One region of the Kocuria sp. CPCC 205263 genome, then DNA from elsewhere that is predicted to be linked to it. Evidence: riboswitches for the same ligand, from Rfam matches in the RefSeq annotation. Region 1 holds a riboswitch; each other region holds the start of a gene.
What was found. Region 1 has a riboswitch for S-adenosylmethionine ahead of RF647_RS04140 (bifunctional o-acetylhomoserine/o-acetylserine sulfhydrylase). Riboswitches for the same ligand answer to the same signal wherever they lie in the genome.
Positions count from the first base shown of each region.

Region 2: another riboswitch for S-adenosylmethionine. It lies ahead of RF647_RS02245 (cobalamin-independent methionine synthase II family protein); the one in region 1 lies ahead of RF647_RS04140 (bifunctional o-acetylhomoserine/o-acetylserine sulfhydrylase).
Region 3: another riboswitch for S-adenosylmethionine. It lies ahead of RF647_RS02095 (LLM class flavin-dependent oxidoreductase); the one in region 1 lies ahead of RF647_RS04140 (bifunctional o-acetylhomoserine/o-acetylserine sulfhydrylase).

Region 1 covers NZ_JAVKPV010000002.1:379,532-386,339, forward strand. Annotated here, with positions in the region: gene RF647_RS04125 (S9 family peptidase) at 1-1,670, opposite strand, end outside; gene RF647_RS04130 (CPBP family intramembrane glutamic endopeptidase) at 1,785-2,564, shown strand; gene RF647_RS04135 (VOC family protein) at 2,588-3,226, opposite strand; SAM riboswitch class IV at 3,369-3,484, shown strand; gene RF647_RS04140 (bifunctional o-acetylhomoserine/o-acetylserine sulfhydrylase) at 3,561-4,973, shown strand; gene RF647_RS04145 (homoserine O-acetyltransferase) at 4,970-6,154, shown strand; gene RF647_RS04150 (SGNH/GDSL hydrolase family protein) at 6,188-6,808, opposite strand, start outside.
Region 2 covers NZ_JAVKPV010000001.1:473,407-480,214, forward strand. Annotated here, with positions in the region: gene RF647_RS02230 (CoA transferase subunit A) at 1-531, opposite strand, end outside; gene RF647_RS02235 (IclR family transcriptional regulator) at 674-1,453, shown strand; gene RF647_RS02240 (3-hydroxybutyrate dehydrogenase) at 1,557-2,321, opposite strand; SAM riboswitch class I at 2,514-2,617, shown strand; gene RF647_RS02245 (cobalamin-independent methionine synthase II family protein) at 2,631-3,833, shown strand; gene RF647_RS02250 (cobalamin-independent methionine synthase II family protein) at 3,874-5,091, shown strand; gene RF647_RS02255 (MFS transporter) at 5,341-6,750, shown strand.
Region 3 covers NZ_JAVKPV010000001.1:441,347-448,154, forward strand. Annotated here, with positions in the region: gene RF647_RS02085 (hypothetical protein) at 1-132, opposite strand, end outside; gene RF647_RS02090 (Vms1/Ankzf1 family peptidyl-tRNA hydrolase) at 293-1,423, shown strand; gene RF647_RS02095 (LLM class flavin-dependent oxidoreductase) at 1,517-2,935, opposite strand; SAM riboswitch class IV at 3,014-3,128, opposite strand; gene RF647_RS02100 (CoA-binding protein) at 3,271-3,735, opposite strand; gene RF647_RS02105 (maleylpyruvate isomerase N-terminal domain-containing protein) at 3,861-4,538, opposite strand; SAM riboswitch class I at 4,646-4,750, shown strand; gene RF647_RS02110 (ABC transporter ATP-binding protein) at 4,756-5,589, shown strand; gene RF647_RS02115 (aliphatic sulfonate ABC transporter substrate-binding protein) at 5,684-6,727, shown strand; gene RF647_RS02120 (ABC transporter permease) at 6,724-6,808, shown strand, end outside.

The DNA.
Region 1 (6,808 bases):
GCGAGGTGCTCGGTGACCGCCACGTAGTCGGTGAACGTGTTCGTCTTGTGCAGCTTCTTGCCGTGCTCGTACCAGGTCCGCCCCAGCTCCCCGCCGCCGCGCACGTGGGCCACGGCCCAGACCACGCCGCGGTCCAGCAGGGACAGCCGGGAGACCGAGAACGCGGGGTCGGTGCTGTGCTCGTAGGAGCCGTAGGCGTACTGCAGCACCGGTGCCGGCACGGAGGGGTCGAGGTCGGCGCGGCGGACCAGGGAGACGGGGATGCGGGTCCCGTCCGCCGCGGTGGCCCAGTCCCGCTCCACCGCGTAGTCGGCGGGGTCGTAGCCGCCGAGCACCGTGGCCTCGCGCCGCAGCAGCGGCTCGGCGGGCAGCGCGCCGTCGTCCCCGGTGGCGCCCGCCACGAAGAGGTCGTAGACGCGAGGGGGCGTCGTGAAGGACGTGTAGGACAGGCGCACCACGGGGGCGTCGTGCTCCGCGGCGGAGACGCTCGCGGTGTAGAGCTCCTCGGCGAAGGCCGGTTCCACGGGGGCGGCCTGGGCGTCCGTTCCCAGCCCGGCGAGCGGGAGCAACCGGACCCGCAGCGTGGTGTCCGCCCGGACGGAGACCACCAGGTGGGTGGCCGTCACGGCGCAGCCGTTGACGCGGACCGTGCCGGAGGCCGGCACGACGTCGCGCAGGGCCACCTCCGCGACCGGGCGGCCGAGGTCGGACGGGTCCATGAGGGAGATCCGGGAGTTCGGGGCCTCGTGGTCGTGGGTCAGCAGGATCTGCTCCCGCCCGTCCAGCAGCAGGGGCTCCGCCTCGTAGAGCACCCGGTCGGTGCGGGGCAGCACCACCCGCAGCGGCGCGGCCGGGTCCGCGACCGGCTGGATGAGCTGCTCCGAGAACTCGGAGCACATGGCCTCCACCACGATCCAGCGCCGGTCCGCGGACAGGCCCGCCCCGAGCCACAGACCGGGGTCGGCCTCCTCGTGGACGACGACGTCCTCGGCCACCGGGGTGCCCAGCTCGTGCCGGCGCAGCTGGTGGGGGCGCCAGGACTCGTCCACCACCGTGTAGTACACGGCGCGCGCGTCCGGGGTGAGGAAGGACCCGTAGAACGTCCCGGGGATCTCGTCGGCGAGCAGCGCCCCCGTGGTGAGGTCCCGGACCCGCAGGGTGAAGCGCTCGTCGCCGGTGACGTCCTCGGCCCAGGCCAGCAGCTCCCCGTCCTCGGAGACGTCGAAGCTGCCCAGGGAGTAGAACTCGTGCTTCGCGGCCTCCGCGTTGGCGTCGAGGAGCACCTGCTCCCCGGCCATGGGGGTGCCGGGCTCGACGACGGGCGGGGTCCAGTCCGCGATCACGTCGCCGGTGGTCACGGCCGGGACCCGGCAGAACACCTGGTGCGCGCCGCCCTCCACGGTGCGGGCGAAGTACCACCAGGCGCCGCGCCGGCTGGGCACGGACAGGTCGGTCTCCTGGGTGCGGTCCTTGATCTCCCCGAAGATCGTCTCCCGCAGGCCCGTGAGGTGGGCGGTGGCGGACTCCGCGTACTCGTTCTCAGCGGTGAGGTGGGCCAGCACCTCGGGGGAGTCCTTGTCCCGCATCCACTCGTACGGGTCGGAGAACACGTGACCGTGGAAGGCGCGCTCGACGGGCTGCTGGCGGATCTGCGGGGGAAGAACAGTCATGGTCCCCATCCTAGGGAAGACGTCCCAGGCGGGGAGGAGCGGTCCGGGCGGGCCCGGGGGGCGCCCGGCGCGGGGTGCGCGGGGCGGCCGGCGGGCCGGTGCCAGAATGGCCGCATGAGCACCCCCGCCCACCTCGCCCCGCGACCGCCCGCCTTCGGCTCCACCCGCGCCGACCTGTGGCTGCAGGTGCTCCTGGTGCTCGGGGTGTCCCTGGGCGCCTCGGCTCTCTGGGCGGTGCTGTCCCTCGCCGAGCACCTGGCGCGCGGACCGCTGTCCGAGGCGCAGGCCACGATGAACCCGCCGCTGAGCCCGCAGCCCCTCATCGACCTGCTGCGCCAGCTCACCGGGATCGCCCTGGACCTGGTTCCGGTGCTGCTCGCGCTCTACCTGCTCGCCGGCTCCGCCGGCGCGCTGGGCACGGTCCGCCGGCGGATCGGCCTCGACGCCCGGATGCCCCTCCCGGACCTGGGCCTGGGCACCGTGCTCTTCCTGCTCATGGGCCTGGGCACGCTGGCGCTCTACGGCGCCGGCCGGGCCCTGGGCGTCACCGCGGAGGTGACCACGTCCGGGCTCGCCGCGCACTGGTGGACGGTGCCCGTGCTGCTGCTCTCGGCCGTGCGCCACGCCCTGGTCGAGGAGGTCGTGGTGGTCGCGTTCCTGACCGACCGACTGACCCGCATCGGGTGGAGCTGGCCGGTGGTGCTGGTGGTCACGGCGCTGTTCCGCGGCAGCTACCACCTCTACCAGGGGATCGGGCCCTTCCTCGGCAACGTGGTGATGGGCCTCGTCTTCGCGGAGCTCTACCGGCGCACCGGCCGGGTGATGCCCCTCGTCGTCGCGCACTTCCTGCTGGACGCCGTCGGCTTCCTCGGGGCCGCCCGGCTGCTGGGCTGAGCCTCACCCCGCGGTGCTCGGCCTCAGATCGTGACGGCGCCGTCCGGGGTGCTGAACGTGACGGAGAGCACCCCGGGCGTGCCGTCCGGATAGCGCCAGTCGACCTCGAGGTCCTCGAGCGCGGTCTCGACGGGGGCGCCCAGCCACTCGGTGACCCGCTCCGGGGCTCCGGCGATGGCCATCCCCGCGAGCCCGACGTCCGTGATCCGCGCCTGGGACGGGTGCATCTCCGGGGCGGAGTCGAAGTGGATCATGAACGGCAGCTGCGGATCGGCGATCAGGCCCTTGACGCCGATCTGGTGCCACTCCAGGCACCGGCCGTCCGGGAACACCCGGTGGCCGGGCACGGAGCGGCGCCCCAGGCGCTGCTCGAAAGGGGCGAGGTCCTCGACCTCCACGACCCAGCCCAGCCAGCCGCCGCCGGCGGCGGACCGGGCGCGCACTGCCTGGCCGAAGGGCGCCTTCTCCGCCGCCGGGTGCTGGAGGACCTCGACGACCTCCACGTACTGGTGGTTCGTGAGCGGCAGGATCATGTTGCGGGTGCCGAAACGGGGGTGCACCCCGCCCTTGACCGGTTCGATCCCGAGCTGGTCGGCGATGCGCTCGGTGGTGGCCTCCAGGCCCTCCGGGCGGCAGGCGTAGGACACGTGGTCGACTCTCATGGGCACATCGTGGCACCCTGTGAGTTTCGTCTCCAAATCGGTCCGCGGCGCGCCGGGCACCGTGCGGGCGACACCCCGGCCGGTGCGTCACGCCCGGCCCCGGCTTGACGCCGTGCGGGCCTGATCCGGAGAATGCTGTCCAGGTCATGAGCGCCAGCGTCCAAGCCCCAGCTAGCTGGCCGGCAACCCTCCACCGCGGTGGGGTGCCCTGGGTGAAGACCAGGCTCCTCGCGACCGGCGAGCGAGCAAGCGCGGGTCCCCGGCGCCCGGCCGTTCCCGGCCGCACCGCCTCGGCCGGGACGGGACCCCTGAGATCCACAAGGAGTCCCACGGCATGTCCGATCTCCCCGCCTCCAGCACCGACGCCTCCGCCGCCAGCACCGACGTGGCCGCGGCCGAGCGCCCCACCCCCGAGAACCCCGGGGGCTGGGCCTTCGAGACCCGGCAGATCCACGCGGGGCAGAGCCCCGACCCGGTCACCGGCTCCCGCGCCCTGCCGATCCACCAGACCACGTCCTTCGTCTTCCCCGACGCCCAGGCCGCCGCCGACCGCTTCGCGCTCGCCGAGCTCGGCCCGATCTACACGCGGATCGGCAACCCGACCACGGAGGTCGTGGAGAACCGGATCGCCGCCCTGGAGGGCGGCGTGGGCGCCCTCATGCTCAGCGCGGGGCAGTCGGCGACGACGTTCGCCGTGCTCAACGTCGCCGGCGCGGGCGACCACCTCGTGGCCAGCCCCAGCCTGTACGGCGGGACCTACAACCTTTTCAAGTTCACGCTGCCCAAGCTCGGCATCGAGACCACCTTCGTGTCCGACGCCGACGATCCCGAGGCGTGGCGGCGGGCGGTCCGGCCGAACACGAAGGCCTTCTTCGCCGAGACGATCCCGAACCCGCGCAACGACGTCCTCGACATCGAGACGGTCTCCGGGATCGCCCACGACCACGAGGTCCCGCTCATCGTGGACAACACCGTGGCCACCCCCTACCTCATCCAGCCCCTGCGCTGGGGCGCGGACGTCGTGGTGCACTCGGCCACCAAGTTCCTCGGCGGGCACGGCACGGCCATCGGCGGCGTGATCGTGGACTCCGGGGCCTTCGACTACGGCCGCTACCCGGACCGCTTCCCCGGCTTCAACCAGCCGGACGAGTCCTACGGCGGCCTCGTCTACGCCGAGGCCCTGGGCGCGGAGGGGCCCTTCGGCGTCAACCTGTCCTACATCCTCAAGGCCAGGGTGCAGCTGCTGCGCGACCTCGGCTCGGCGATCTCCCCGTTCAACGCGTTCCTCATCGAGCAGGGCATCGAGACGCTGTCCCTGCGGATGGAGCGGCACGTGGCCAACGCCGGGACGGTGGCCCGCTGGCTCGAGGCCCGCGAGGACGTGCGCTCGGTGTCCTGGGCCGGGCTGGGGTCCTCCCCGTGGCACGAGCGGGCGCAGAAGTACGCGCCCCGGGGCGCCGGGTCGATCCTGGGCTTCGTCCTCGACGGCGGCCGGGAGGCCGGGGCCGCCTTCGTGGACGCCCTGACCCTGCACTCGAACGTCGCCAACATCGGCGACGTCCGCTCCCTCGTGATCCACCCCGCGTCCACCACGCACAGCCAGCTCCTGCCCGAGGAGCAGCTGGCCGCCGGCGTGGAGCCCGGCTTCGTGCGCCTGTCCGTGGGCCTGGAGCACATCGACGACATCCTGGCGGACCTGGAGCAGGGCTTCGCCGCGGCCGCGGCCGCGCAGGGAGGACAGGAGTGACCGTGACGGTCGTGAGGGGCGCCGGCGCCGGGACCGCCGTCCGCGAGGACGGCGTGCCGCGGGTCGCCGGGATCGGCGAGCTCGAGCTCGAGTCGGGCTTCCGGCTGCCCGACGTCCGGATCGCCTACGAGACGTGGGGGACGCTCGCCCCGGACGCCTCCAACGCGGTGCTCGTCGAGCACGCCCTCACCGGGGACACCCACGTGGCGGCCGGCCGGGCCCGCCCCGGCGCCCCCGAGGCCGAGCGGCGCGCCGCCGAGAGCGGCGGCTGGTGGGAGGGCCTGATCGGCCCCGGCGCCGCCATCGACACGGACCGGTGGTTCGTGGTCTGCACCAACATCGTGGGCGGCTGCTACGGGTCCACGGGCCCGGCGACCCCCGCGCCGCCGAGCGTGGACCCCGAGGGCCGCCCCTGGGGCTCCCGCTTCCCGCTCATCACCGTCCGGGACTCCGTGCACGCCGAGGCGGCGCTGGCCGACGCCCTCGGCATCGACGCCTGGCGCCTGGTCATCGGCGGCTCCATGGGCGGGGCCCGCGCCCTGGAGTGGGCCGTGACCCACCCGGACCGCGTCCGGGCGTGCGCGGTGGTCGCCGCGTGCGCCCAGTCCAGCGCCGAGCAGCTCGCGTGGGGCCAGGCGCAGAACCTCGCGATCCGCCAGGACCCGCACTTCCGCGGCGGGGACTACTACGACGGCCCGCTGCCCGTCACCGGCCTGGGCCTGGCCCGGCGGATCGCCCACATCACCTACCGCTCGGCCGACGAGCTGCACCACCGGTTCGGGCGCTCGCCGCAGGCCGACGAACAGGTCATCGACACGCACGCCGGCGGGCGGGGGCGCTACCAGGTGGAGAGCTACCTCGACCACCAGGCGTCCAAGCTGGCGGGCCGCTTCGACGCCAACAGCTACCTCGCCGTCAACGAGACGCTCATGTCCCACGACGTCGCCCGGGGCCGCGGCACGCTCGAGGAGGCGCTGTCCGTGACCTCGTGCGAGTGGCTCGTCGCGGCGGTGGACTCCGACCGGCTCTACCTGCCCCGCGAGTCCGACGTCCTGGCCGCCGCGCTGCCCGGGGCCGTCCGGCGGCACACCCTGACCTCGCCCTCGGGCCACGACGGCTTCCTCATCGAGGCGCCCCAGCTCGGCAAGCTGCTCGTGGAGACCGTGCTGCCCGCGCGCTGAGCCGGGACGGGGTCCTCAGCCGTTCCCGCTCGCTCAGCCGTCGGCGGCCCCTCGGCCGTCGCCGGGTGCCTCCCCGGGTCCTTCGCCGGGCGCGACGCCGCCGCCGGGCACGGTGGGGGTGCCGAAGTGCGGCCGCTTCGGCCGGACCTGCGCCCCGGAGCTGGTGCGCCGGATCCGGCGGGCCACCCACGGGCGCAGGTAGCGGTGGGCCCAGACGAGGTCCTCGCCGCGGGCCTGCCGCCAGGACGAGGGCGGGCGGTCGGCCACCACCTCGGGCACGAGGCCGTGCCCGATGCCCAGGGTGTCGAGGGCCTCGACCGCGATCCGGTGGTGGCCCAGGGGCGAGAAGTGCAGCCGGTCGGGGTCCCACATCGCCGGGTCCGCGAGCTCCCGCAGCCCCCACAGATCCACCAGCACGGCGTCGTGCCGGGACGCGACCACGCGCATGTTCTCGTTGTAGACCGCGATCCGGCCCCGGATCCCGCGCAGCACGGGCGTGGCGCCGATGTCCGGGCCGCCGACCAGCACGACCGTCGCCCCGTCCGCCGCGAGCCGGCCCACGACGTCGTCCATCTCCTCGGCGATCCCGTCCGGGTCCCCACCGGGGCGCAGCATGTCGTTACCGCCCGCGCAGACCGTCACGAGGTCCGGGGT
Region 2 (6,808 bases), on a different contig from region 1:
CGGGTTGAAGTTGCGCGCGGTGTAGCGGTAGACGAGGTTGCCGTCGGTGTCCCCGGTGTGGGCGTGGACCAGGGCGATGTCGGCGACGATGCCGCGCTCCTGCACGTAGGTCTCGCCGTCGAACTCGGCGTGCGGCTTGCCCTCGGCCACCAGGGTGCCGACCCCGGTCTTCGTGTAGAAGGCGGGGATGCCCGCGCCGCCGGCCCGGAGCCGCTCGGCGAGGGTGCCCTGGGGGTTGAACTCGACCTCGAGCTCGCCGTCCAGGTACTGCTGGGCGAACAGCTTGTTCTCGCCCACGTAGGAGGCGAGGACCTTCTTCACTTGGCGGTTCTCGAGCAGGACCCCGAGGCCCTTGCCGTCCACGCCCATGTTGTTCGAGACCACCGTGAGGTCCGTGGCCCCGGAGTCCCGCACCGCGTCGATGAGATCCCGGGGGATCCCGCTCAGCCCGAACCCGCCCACGGCGAGCGTCATGCCGTCCCGCAGGCGTTCCGCCAGCAGCTCGGCGGCGTTGTCTCTGACCTTGGACACCCTTGTCCCTTCCTCTCGTCCGACTGTGACCCAGCACTCAATCTAGGGAGCCTCCACATGCCGGTCAACAGATTTGGCGGGATGACGGCGCTTCTCCTCAGCATCCGGCCATTCGTCCCCCGACTGTCCATATAGTGGAGCCATGGGAGAGGAGCGGACGACGGGCCAGGGGACCCAGGTGGTCCACCGGGTGGGGCAGCTGCTGCGGGCCGTCGCGGGGCGGGAACGGGGCACCACGGTGGCGGAGCTCGCCGCCGAGACCGGGCTGACCCGCCCCACCGTGCACCGGCTGCTCACGGGACTGGCCGAGGAGGGCCTCGTGGACCGCGACGCCGGGACCGGGGCCTGGCAGCTGGGTCCCGAGCTGTACGTGCTGGGCGCGGTGGCGGCCCACCGCTATCCGATCCGGGAGCTGGCCGGGCCCTCGCTGCGCCGGCTCGCGGAGGCCACCGGCGAGAGCGCGTTCCTCTCGGCCCGCCGGGGGCTGGAGACCGTCTGCCTGGCGCGCGTGGAGGGCGCGTTCCCCATCCGCTCCCACGTCCTCTACGAGGGGCTGCGGCTGCCGCTCGGCGTGGCCTCGGCGGGGCTGGCGGTCCTGGCCCACCTCCCGGACGCGGAGGTGGACCGGGTCCTCGCGGCCACGGCCGGGGCCCGCGCCGAGTGGGGCCCGCTGCACACGCCCGAGCGGATCCGGGAGCTGCTCGCGGACGTCCGGCAGGAGGGCTTCGCAGTGAACCCGGGGCTGATCGTCGAGGGCAGCTGGGGCATGGCCGCCGCGGTCTTCGACGCGACGGGCGCGCCGGTCTACGCGCTGAGCCTCACGGGCATCGAGCCCCGGTTCAGCGGCGAGCGGCGGCAGCTCCTGGGCCGGGCCCTGCTCACGGAGGCCCACCGGCTCTCCCGGGAACTGGGTCACCGCTGAGCGGCCCGGACCGGCGGCGGGCCGTCCGGGCCGCCGGACGGTCCGGGCCGCCGGGCTGTCCGGACGGCGGCGCCGCAGTGCGCCGCCGCGGCTCGGGGCGGGCTCAGCGCGCCGTCCAGCCGCCGTCCATCGTGTAGGAGGCCCCGGTGACCATGGACGCGTGCGGTCCGGCCAGCCACGCGACCAGGCTGCCGACGTCCTCCGGGTCCACGAGCTTCTTGATCGGCGTCTCGCCGAGCATGATCCGCTCCACCACCTCGGACTCGGGGATCCCGTGCACCCTCGCCTGGTCGGCGATCTGCTTCTCGACGAGCGGGGTGCGCACGTAGCCGGGGTTGATGCAGTTGCTCGTCACCCCGTGGGCCGCGCCCTCCACCGCGACGGTCTTGGACAGCCCCTCCAGGCCGTGCTTCGCCGAGACGTAGGCGCTCTTGTAGGGGGACGCCCGCAGCCCGTGCACGGAGGAGACGTTGATGACGCGCCCCCACCCCCGCTCGTACATGTGCGGCAGCGCGGCGCGCACCAGCAGGAACGGGGACTCCAGCATCAGCACCAGGATCCGGTGGAAGTCCGCGGGGTCGAACTCCTGGAGAGGGGCGACCTTCTGGATGCCGGCGTTGTTGACCAGCACGTCGACCTCGAGGCTCAGCTCGGCGAGCGCCGCGGTGTCGAGCAGGTCGACGGCCCACGCGCGGCCGCCGAGCTCGTCCGCGACGCGCTGCGCCCCGGCCTCGTCGACGTCGGCCACGACCACGTGCGCGCCGGAGCCGGCGAGGGCCCGGGCGGCGGCCAGGCCGATGCCGCTCGCGCCACCGGTGACGAGCGCCGTGCGGCCCTCGAGATCCTCCTGCTGGGGCGTCTGGGACATGGGGGTCCTTCCTCTGGTCCGTCGTGCCCGCGGGGTGAGGGGCACGGATCACCGCCACGGTATGTGATCCAGGCCATATTCGCGAAGGACAGCGCCGCCCGGGAGCGCGCGCCGGGTTGCGTCACACGGCGTCATGTCCGTCATCCGGGCGCCGAATGGCGCAGCGCGCACGGGTGCGCTTGGATGACAGGGTCACCATCCAGAGCGGCCGAGAGATCTGGCTCGACGACGCCGCAGCAACCCGGGCGACGGTTCCCCCGTCCCGCCTCCGGTGCTACCGCCAGGACCGATGGAAAGGACGCACGAACCATGCTGCACAGCGCCGACCGCATCCGCACGACCCACGCCGGGTCCCTCCCGCGCACCCCGGCGCTGCTCGAGGCCAACCGGGCGAAGGGCGCCGTCCCGGAGGCGGAGTACGACCGGCTCCTGCAAGACTCGGTGGTCGACGTGGTCCGCCGGCAGGCCGAGCTCGGGATCGACGTGGTCAACGACGGCGAGTACGGCCACGTCATGGCCGCGGAGGTCGACTACGGCGCGTGGTGGCACTACATCTTCGCCCGGATTTCGGGCCTCACCCCCGGCGACGTGGACCTGTGGGAGCAGGAGCCGCAGCGCTCCTCGCCAGGCAAGGTGGTCCTGACGAGCTTCGGGGACCGCCGGGACCGCCGGCTGTTCCACGAGGCGTACACGGACCCCTCCTCGGGCATCACCACGGGCAAGCAGGCGCCGTTCCCCAGGATCACCGGGAAGCTGGAGTACACGGGCCACGCGGCGCTGGAGGCGGACATCCGCAACCTCAAGGCCGGGCTGCAGGCCACGGGCGCGAGCGAGGGCTACCTCGCCGCGCTGTCCCCGGGCTCGTGCGCCCGGCTGGAGAACACCCACTACGCGGACGAGGACGAGGTGCTGACCGCCTGCGCCGAGGTGATGCGCGAGGAGTACCGGGCGATCACCGACGCCGGGCTGATCGTGCAGATCGACGACCCCTCCATCGCGGAGAACTGGGACCAGGTCAATCCCGAGCCCGGCGTGGAGGACTACCTCGCGTTCACCCGCAAGCGGGTCGAGGCCCTCAACTACGCCCTCGAGGGCATCCCGGAGGAGCAGGTCCGCTTTCACCTGTGCTGGGGCTCCTGGCACGGCCCGCACACCACGGACCTCGGGTTCGAGCACCTGGTGGAGCTCATGCTCTCCATCAGGGCCGGCGGCTACAGCTTCGAGGCCGCCAACGCCCGGCACGAGCACGAGTGGAAGGTTTGGCAGGACCACGAGCTGCCCGAGGGCAAGGTCATCATCCCGGGGATCGTCTCCCACGCCACCAACGTGGTGGAGCACCCGGAGTTGGTGGCCGACCGGATCGAGCGCTTCGCCCGCCAGGTGGGCCGCGAGAACGTCATCGCCTCGACCGACTGCGGCCTGGGCGGGCGGATCCACCCGCAGATCGCCGCGGCGAAGCTCGAGACCCTCGCCCGCGGGGCCGAGCTCGCCTCCCGCCGGCTCTGGTCCTGACCGGCCCCCGACCTTCCCGCAGACCCTCAGGAGGACACGCATGACCATGCAGAACACCGACCACGTGCAGACCACCCACGTGGGCTCCCTGCCGCGGACCCCGCGGCTGCTCGAGGCCAACCAGCGGCACGCCGAGGGCGCCATCACGTTCGAGCAGCTCACCGCCGAGCTCGCCGCGGGCGTCGAGGACGTGGTCCGCCGGCAGCGCGAGATCGGCGTGGACGTGGTCAACGACGGCGAGTACGGGCACACGATGTCCAGCGCGGTCGACTACGGCGCGTGGTGGAACTACTCCTTCTCCCGCCTCGGCGGGCTCACCCCCTCCGACGAGGACCGGTGGGCGTCCACGGAGAAGAAGCGCTCCTCGCCCGGCAGCATCGTGCTCACGAGCTTCCCGGACCGCCGGGACCGCGAGCGCTTCCGGGATGCGTACGAGGACCCGTCGTCGGGCATCCTCACCGGGCGCTCCTCGACCACGCAGCCCAAGATCACCGGGCCGCTGACCTACACGGGACAGGAGGCCGTGGCCTCGGACGTCCGCAACCTCCGGGCGGCCATGGCGGCCACCGGGGCGCAGACCGGGTTCGTGGCCGCCCTCTCCCCCGGCTCCGCCGCGCGCGTGACGAACGAGTACTACAGGACCGACGAGGAGCTCGTCTACGCGTGCGCCGACGCGATGCGCGAGGAGTACCTGGCGATCACGGACGCCGGGCTGACCGTGCAGATCGACGACCCGTCCATCGCGGAGTCCTGGGACCAGATCAACCCCGAGCCCACGGTCGAGGACTACCTGGCGTTCACGCGGCTGCGCGTCGAGGCGCTCAACCACGCGCTGCGGGGGATCCCCGAGGAGCAGGTCCGCTTCCACCTGTGCTGGGGCTCCTGGCACGGCCCGCACACCACGGACCTCGAGCTGAAGCACCTCGTGGACCTGATGCTGACCATCAACGCCGGCGGCTACACCTTCGAGGGCGCCTCCGCCCGGCACGCCCACGAGTGGAAGGTCTGGAAGGACCACGCGCTGCCCGAGGGCCGCGTGATCATCCCCGGCGTGGTCTCCCACTCGACGAACGTCGTGGAGCACCCGGAGCTGGTGGCCGACCGGATCGAGCAGTTCGCCTCGGTCGTGGGCCGCGAGAACGTCGTCGCGTCGACCGACTGCGGTCTGGGCGGGCGCCTGCACCCGCAGATCGCCTGGGCCAAGCTCGAGTCCCTCGTCGAGGGAGCGCGCCTGGCCTCGGAGCGGCTCAACCGCTGAGCCGCCGACCCCGACGTCCTCGACGTTCGCTGCCGCGCCGCCGGGCCCGGTCCTCCTGCGAGGGCCGGGCCCGGCGGTTTCCATCCACGGTGGTCTGTGTCACATTGGTGATACATGGTTTGATTATTCCGTGCTGAGGGTGACAGGCGTCACCTCCGCCCGTAGTATCGCACTGAACTACCGAACGTTCGGTCATGATGCGTTCGGTTCCGCCGCGGACGTCGCCGTCCCCGATTCCCTGGAGATCCCATGGTGCACCCATCCTCCGCCCCGGCCGGGCGGCACGAGATGTCGCGCGAGGAGCGCAAGGTCCTCGCCGGCACCCTCGTGGGCACCACCATCGAGTGGTACGACTTCTTCATCTACGCCCAGGCCGCGGCCTTCGTCCTGGCGCCGCTGTACTTCGCGCCGCTGTCCGAGGAGAACGCCGGCCTCGCCCAGGTGGTCGCGTGGGCCTCCCTTGGCATCAGCTTCCTCTTCCGCCCGCTGGGCGCGGTGGTCGCCGGCCACCTCGGCGACAAGTACGGCCGCAAGATCGTCCTGGTCCTCACGCTCGTGGGCATGGGTGCCGCGACGATGCTGATCGGCATGCTCCCGACCTACGCGACGATCGGCATCTGGGCCCCGATCTTCCTGGTGCTCCTGCGCATCATGCAGGGCTTCTCGGCCGGCGGCGAGTGGGGCGGCGCGGCCCTGATGTCCGTCGAGCACGCCCCGCGGAACAAGCGCGGGCTCTTCGGCGCCTACCCGCAGATCGGCGTGCCGCTGGGCATGCTGCTCGCCACGTCCTTCATGTTCGCCCTCACCTCGATGATGTCCCCCGAGGACTTCCAGGCCTGGGGCTGGCGCATCCCGTTCCTGTCCTCCGTGGTGCTGATCGTGGTCGGCTACCTGATCCGCAAGACCGTCGACGAGTCCCCGGTCTTCAAGGAGATGCAGCTGCGCAAGAAGGAGTCCTCCGCTCCCCTGGGCCAGCTGTTCAAGCACCACAAGAAGCCGGTCACCCTCGCGGCCCTGATCTTCGCCGCCAACAACGCCGCCGGCTACCTCGTGATCGCGTTCTTCGCCTCCTACGGCTCCAACGTGCTGGGCATGCCGCGCTCGCAGACCCTCATCGCGTCCCTGATCGGCGGCGTGGGCTGGCTCGTCTTCACGATGTTCGGCGGCTGGATCTCGGACAAGATCGGGCGCGTGCGCACCTTCCAGATCGGCTACGCCATCATCATCCTGTGGGCCGTGCCGATGTGGTTCCTGCTGGACACCGCGTCCCTGCCGCTGTTCGCCCTGGCGATCGTGATCCTCACCGTGGGCCTCGGCCCGTCCTACGGCCCGCAGTCGGCGCTCTACGCCGAGATGTTCCCGGCCCGCGTGCGCTACTCGGGCGTCTCGATCGGCTACGCGTTCGGCTCCATCATCGGCGGCGCGTTCGCCCCAATGATCGCGCAGCTGCTGCTCAACGAGACCGGGATGTCCTGGACGATCGGCGTCTACATCGCCGGCATCGCGATCGTCTCCTTCATCGCCGTCTCGATGGTGCCAAAGGACATCCAGGAGATCGACCTGCACGTCCAGGAGGTGCACGAGGACTACGTCGCCGAGCACCCCGAGGCCGCCGAGATCCTCGCGGCCTCCCAGGCCGCGGAGAAGCAGCGCGACTGAGCGCCGCCCCGGCCGAGGACGGAGCCGCCCGCCGGCACCCACGGGTGCGGGCGGGCGG
Region 3 (6,808 bases), on a different contig from region 1:
GAGCGAGGACGCCTCCGAGCGGTCGGGCGCGTGCACCGGAGCCTCCTCGTCCTGGTCGTCGAGATCCTGCTGATCGGCGTCGATCGACTGCTCGAGCCGGTCGGCCTCGTCGTACTCGGGTACGTCGCTCATGGCTGCCTCCTGCGTCGTGGGACCTGCGGGACCACCGGCCGTGGGGCCGGTCGTGTGCCTCCGACCCTACTCGTCGGGTCGTCTGTTCCCAGCCCCCTGGTGGTCGGATAACGTGGTCTGCACCACAGGAAGCACCGCTCAACAGCAGGAGTTGTCGATCATGACGAGCCGATTCCACCGCTACGCCGAACTGTTCAAGAGCAAGGGTCCCTGGTGCACCGTCTACACGGACATCAGCACCGGCACCGTCGACTCGCTGCACGCCATCGACGTGCTTCCGGAGAACATCTGCCGAGAGCTGGAGCGCCAGGGCGCGAGCAAGGCCGATCTCGCCGCGGTGGAGGCCGCCGTGCGCCCGGCCGAGGGCGTGCCGGACCCGGTGTGCCGGTACCTGCTGGTGCGCGGAGGCACCGTGGAGGTCGACGAGGTCCTCCCCGGTCCCCGGGCCGGCCGCGGTGTCGTCCAGGTGGAGGACGTCCCCGATCTCACTCCCCTGTTCCGGCACCGCCCGGACGACTTCCCGTACGTGGTCGCCGAGGTGGGCCGGGACGGCGGCGAGATCTGCCTCCAGCACGCCAGCCGCGTCCGGGCCGCGGACGAGCAGCAGATCGAGGGCGAGACCGAGCACCTGAAGAAGTTCCCCGGGGGCGGCTGGTCGCAGGGACGCTGGCAGCGGCACACGGAGGACGTGTGGCGGCGCAACACCGAGCAGGTGGCCGAGCAGATCGACAAGGTCGTGGCCGAGAGCGGGGCGCAGCTCGTCGTCCTGGCCGGGGACCTGCGGGCCCGGGGCCTGGTCGAGGAGCAGCTGTCCAAGGCGAGCCGGGCGATGCTGAGCGTCGTCGACGCCAACACCCGGGCGGAGGGCAGCAAGTCCGCCGACTTCGACCACCAGGTCGAGGAGCGCGTGGCGGAGGTCGTGGCGCACCGCCAGCAGGCGCTGCTCGAGCGGCTCGCCGAGCAGCAGGGACGCGCGGACCCCACCGCCGTCTCGGGGATGGCGCCCGTGGTCTCGGCCCTGCAGCAGGCCCAGGCGGAGACGCTGCTGCTCGACGACACCCACCTGGACACGGAGCAGCAGCTCATCGCCCTGGACGCCGAGCCGTGGATCGCCCTGGAGGAGTCGGAGGCCGTGGGCGCCGGCGTGCTGGGCCGGGTCTCCGCCGACGCCGCGCTGGTGCGCGCCGCGGTGCTGACCGACGGCCGCCCCGTCTTCGTGCCGCCGGGGGCGCTGCCCCACGGCACGGACGTCGCGGCCCTGCTGCGCTGGAGCGCCGCACCGGCGTCCTGACCCGGCACGGACGAGGGGCCCCCGCACGCGGGGGCCCCTCGTCCGTGCCCTGCCCCGTGCTCCCGGCGGGGCCGCGGGGTCAGGGGACGGGGTTCAGAGGGCCAGCTGGCGGGCGGGGGTGTCCGCGGCGGAGGGCTTGCCCGCGTAGGCGCCCCGGAACGCGGCGGCGGGGTGGGTGCCGAGCACCTTGGTCTGCCCCTCGCCGTAGAGGTTCTCGCGCAGCGTGGTGCCCTCGTACCCGGTGCGGTAGCGGCCGCGCTTCTGCAGCTCCGGCACGACCCACTCCACGAAGTCCTCGAACGAGCCCGGGGACACGTGGTAGGCGAGGTTGATGCCGTCCAGCCCGCCCTCGTCGATCCACCGCTCGAGCTCGTCGGCCACGGTCTGCGGGGACCCGACGATCGGCACGCCCATGCCGCCCATCGAGATGTGCTTGGCGACCTCCTTGATCGTCCACTTCTTGTGCGGGTCGGCCGTGGTGAAGGGGGTCAGGAAGGACTGGATCGAGTCGGTCTTGATGTACTCCAGGACGTCGTTCTCGTCGTAGCGGCCCAGGTCCAGCCCGGACCAGCCGCCCACGAGGCCCAGCGCGCCGTCGGTGTCCGCGTACCGCTCGTAGTCGCGGCGCTTCTGCTCGGCCTTCGCGTCGGTCTCGTCGACGATCACGTGCAGCATGGCGAAGATCTTGAGGTCGTCCCGGTTCCGGCCGCTGGCCTCCGCCTCGTCGCGCAGCTTGTCGGTCACCACCCGGGTCAGGTCCGGGCGGATGCCGCCCACGAACACCGCCTCCGCGTGGCGGCCGGCGAACGCCCGCCCGCGGGAGGAGGCCCCGGCCTGGAAGATCAGCGGCGTGCGCTGCGGGGACGGCTCGGTCAGCCCGATGCCGGGGACGTCGAAGTACTTGCCGTGGTGCTGGATGGGGTGCACGAGCGCCGGGTCGGCGAAGACCCCGTTGACCCGATCGCGCCGGACCGCGCCGTCCTCCCAGGAGCCCTCCCAGAGCTTGTAGCAGACCTCCATGAACTCCTCGGCGATCTCGTAGCGCTCGTCGTGGGAGATCTGCTCCGTCAGCCCGTGGTTCTCGGCGGCCGACTTCAGGTAGGACGTCACCACGTTGAAGCCCATCCGGCCCTTCGTGAGGTGGTCGAGGGTCGCGAACTTCCGGGCGAGCGGGTACGGCTGCTCGTAGGTGATCGCGCTCGTCACGCCGAAGCCGAGGTGCTTCGTCACGGCCGCCATCGCGGAGATCTGCATGAAGGGGTCGTTGACCGGGATCTGGGTGGCGTCCCGGATCACCGGGGCCGCGGAGTTCTGGTAGACGTCGTAGTACCCGACGACGTCCGCGAGGAACAGCGCGTCGAAGAGCCCCTTCTCCAGGACCTGGGCGACGTCCGTCCAGTACTCGATCGTGTTGTACTCGTCCGCCCGGGAGCGGGGGTGCTTCCACAGGCCGGGGGCCTGGTGGCCCACGCAGGTCATGTCGAAGGCGTTCAGGGCGATGCGCTTGCTCATGGGGTGTTCCTCCCGGGTCGATGCCGACCCGCGCCCGTGCGTCGTGGAGACCTGCCCGCGGGTCCGACGCACTGGTGGGCGCCGTACTTGCCGCGGAGCACGTGCACCGCGGCCCGATGTTCATCTGGGGCACCCCGCTACGGGAGAGGGTTGCCGCCCGACCAGCCAGAGCTTCGTGTCGGGACTCGTCATCGTCGTCGGGGGACAGCTTAGCGGGTGGCCCCTGACCGGGTGCAACCCCCGTGCGGTCCCACCGCACGGGGACGGTCCCGGCCGGCAGCGGGACGGTGCCGATCCGGTACGGGCAGCTCCGACGGGGCGCTCAGCCGGGTCGTTCAGCCGGGCGGGGCGAGCGGCGGGGTCCGGCTCGGGTCCAGGGTCCAGCCGCGCCGGAGCAGGGACCGGAGCTCGATCAGGGGGCAGGTGTCCATGACCACGTCGAGGCCGGCCCGCTCCGCCCGGGCGGCGGCGTCCTCGTCGACGACGCCCAGCTGCAGCCACACCGCGGCGGCGCCCACGGCGATGGCCTGGTCCACCACCGCGCCGACGCGGCGGGAGTTCACGAAGCAGTCCACCACGTCGATCGGTCCCGGGACCTCGGCGAGCGTGCGGTAGCCGGGCTCGCCGTGCACCGGCTCGCCCTTCGGGTTGACCGGCACGATCGTCATGCCGAGGTCGTCCCGGATCCGCTTCGCCACCGAGTGCGCCGGACGGGCCGTGTTGCCGGTCAGTCCCACCACGGCCCACCGGCCGGGCCGGGTCATGAGGCGGTCGATGACGGCAGGGTCGTTGCGGCTCATGCCCCCAGCCTGGCACGGAACCCGCTTCCTCTCCTTCTTCCTCCGTGTACCTCCGCGAGGCCGCACGTGTCGGCCACTTCAGGCGCCCGAGGTGGCCGACACGTGCGACCTCGCGGAGGGGGGGGTCAGGAGAAGAGCGGCAGGAGGTCCGCGTGCGCGCCCAGCTCCGCACGCTCCTGGGCGGTCAGCTCCGCCCGGCCGGTGCCCACGCGGGCAAAGTGCTCGTCGCTCCAGTGCTCGAGCGGTTCCCGCTCCCACAGGTCGGTGAGGACCCGGCGGACCTCGGCGAGCCCGTCCACGGCGGGACCCGGGGAGCCGTCCAGGTGCTGGATCAGGTCCAGGTGGTGCACCGTGGCCTCCACCGCGAGGGTGCTCAGCAGGTCCTCGAGGCGCAGCACGTGCCCCTGGGTGCGGACCGCGCCGTCGCCGCAGTGCTGCGCCGCGTGCACGAGCGCCCGGGTGGTCTCGCGGTGGAGGGCGCGCACCGGCTCCCAGTCCAGGACCATGGACGCGGCCACGCGGGTGTGGCGCCGGGCCTCGGCGGCCCCCGCGGGATCGCCACCCCAGTCGGTCCAGTAGGTCGCGGCGTCCCGGTCGGGTCGGGCGGTGGTGGGCGTGTGCAGGGCGACCAGCCCGCGCAGGGCGTCCATCGCGCAGTGGTGGGTGAGGTCCCGGACCGACCACCCCGGGCAGCCCGTGGCGGCCCAGGAGTCGTCGTCGCCGAGCCCGTCGAGGACCGCGCCGAACGCCGTGCAGGCGTCGCGCACCAGGTCCGCCCGGGCCGGGCTTCTGCGGCTCGTCATGGGTCCATGGTGGGGCACGGAGGGCTCCCGTGCCAGCGATGTGTCGCGATCATCACGGATGCGACGGATTTGCCAGGAAACACGCCGAGGACGTTCAATTGGTGGTGTAACCATCCGGAGCGGCTGAGAGACCTGGCTCGTCGACGTCGCAGCAACCGGCACGGATCCGTCTGATCCTCCGTGCGAGGTGCTAATGCCAGGACCGATGGAGTTGATCATGAGCACTTCCCTGCTGGGCTCTGCGCCGGCCACCGCACCGGGCACCGCGAAGCGCGCCTTCTCCGTGGCCTTCGAGCACGTCGGCAAGTCCTTCCCGTCCGGCCGCGAGACCCACCACGTCCTGCAGGACGTCGACGTCACGGCCCGGCCCGGCGAGGTCCTGGCGGTCCTGGGGCCCTCGGGGTGCGGCAAGTCCACGCTCCTGCGGGCCGCGGCGGGGCTCGACACCGCCTCGGCCGGACGGGTGCTCATCGACGGCACCCCCGTGTCCGGCATCGACCCGCGCTGCGCGGTCGCCTTCCAGGAGCCCCGCCTGCTGCCGTGGCGCTCGGTGCGCGAGAACGTCCGCCTGGGCCTGTCCCGCGGAATCCCCCGGGACGAGGGGGACGCCGTGATCGACGACCTGCTGCGCCTGGTGGGGCTCACCGCGCACGCCGGCCACCGTCCCCGCGCGATCTCCGGCGGCATGGCCCAGCGCGCGTCCCTGGCCCGGGCCCTGGCCCGCAATCCCGGGGTCCTGCTGCTCGACGAGCCCTTCGGCGCGCTCGACGCCCTGACCCGCCTGAAGATGCAGGACCTGCTGCTCACGATCCACGCGGCCCAGCCCACCACCGTCCTGCTCGTCACCCACGACGTCGACGAGGCGCTGCAGCTCGCGGACCGGATCGTGGTCCTGGGCCGGACCGGGCCCACCGCCCCCGCCTCGATCAGCACGATCCTCGCCGTCCCCGGCGAGCGCCCCCGGGACCGGGCCTCCGAGGTCCTCGCCGAGCTGCGCGTGCAGCTCCTCGGCCACCTCGGCGTCGACACCCACCACCCCGCGACCCGCTGACGCGGCTGCCCCCACCCCGACTCCCCTCCCCGGACCAGCGGCGGCACCCGCCCGCGCCGCCCGGCACCGTCCGTCCACCACGAAAGGCTCCGCCATGCCCCTGCCCCAGCGCTCCGCCCGCACCATCCCCGCACTCGCCGCCGTCCTGGCCCTCGGCCTGACCGGGTGCATGGCCGGCGAGGGCTCCGGCGAGCCGCCCGCGGAGGCCGCCGGGGACGGCACCGTCCGCGTGGACTGGGCCACCTACAACCCGCTCTCCGTGGTGATCAAGGAGAAGGGCTGGCTCGAGACCGCGTTCGCCGAGGAGGGCATCGAGGTGGAGTGGGTGCAGTCCGCCGGGTCGAACAAGGCCAACGAGGCGCTGCGCGCGGAGGCGGTGGACATCGGCTCCACCGCGGGCTCCGCGGCGCTGCTGGCCCGCAGCAACGGCACCCCGATCCGGGTGATCGACCTCTACTCGCAGCCGGAGTGGTCCGCCCTCGTCACCACCGCCGGCAGCGAGGTGCAGGAGGTCGCGGACCTCGAGGGCCGCACCGTGGCCGCGACCAAGGGCACCGACCCGTACTTCTTCCTGCTCCAGGCCCTCGACGAGGCCGGGGTGGACGCCGAGGACGTCACGATCCAGAACCTGCAGCACGCCGACGGCCGCGCCGCCCTGGAGAACGGCCAGGTGGACGCCTGGTCCGGGCTCGACCCGATCATGGCCGCCGCGGAGGAGAACGGCGCGGAGCTGTTCTACCGCAACGTCGACTTCAACACCTACGGCTTCCTCAACGCCCACGAGAGCTTCCTCGAGGAGCAGCCCGAGGCCGCCCAGACCGTGGTGGACGTCTACGCCTACGCCCGGCAGTGGGCGCAGGAGAACACGGAGGAGACCGCGCAGCTGCTCGCCGAGGCGGCCGGGATCGAGCTGTCCGTGGCCGAGAAGGTGCTCGAGCGCACCAACCTGGACATCGACCACGTGCCGGGCGACGAGCAGCTGGCGGTCCTCGAGAAGGTCGGGCCGATCTTCGTGGAGTCCGACGACGTGGCCGACCAGGAGCAGATCGACGAGGCGCTCGGGAGCATCGTGGAGAGCTCCTACGCCGAGAACGCCGACGCCTCCCGCGCGGCCGAGCTGGTCGGGGACGGGCAGTGACGCAGCCACTGGCCCCCGCCGAGGAGGCGCAGCGTCTCGAGGACGCCCCCGCCGCGGCCCCCCGGCGGCGGCCGCTGCTGC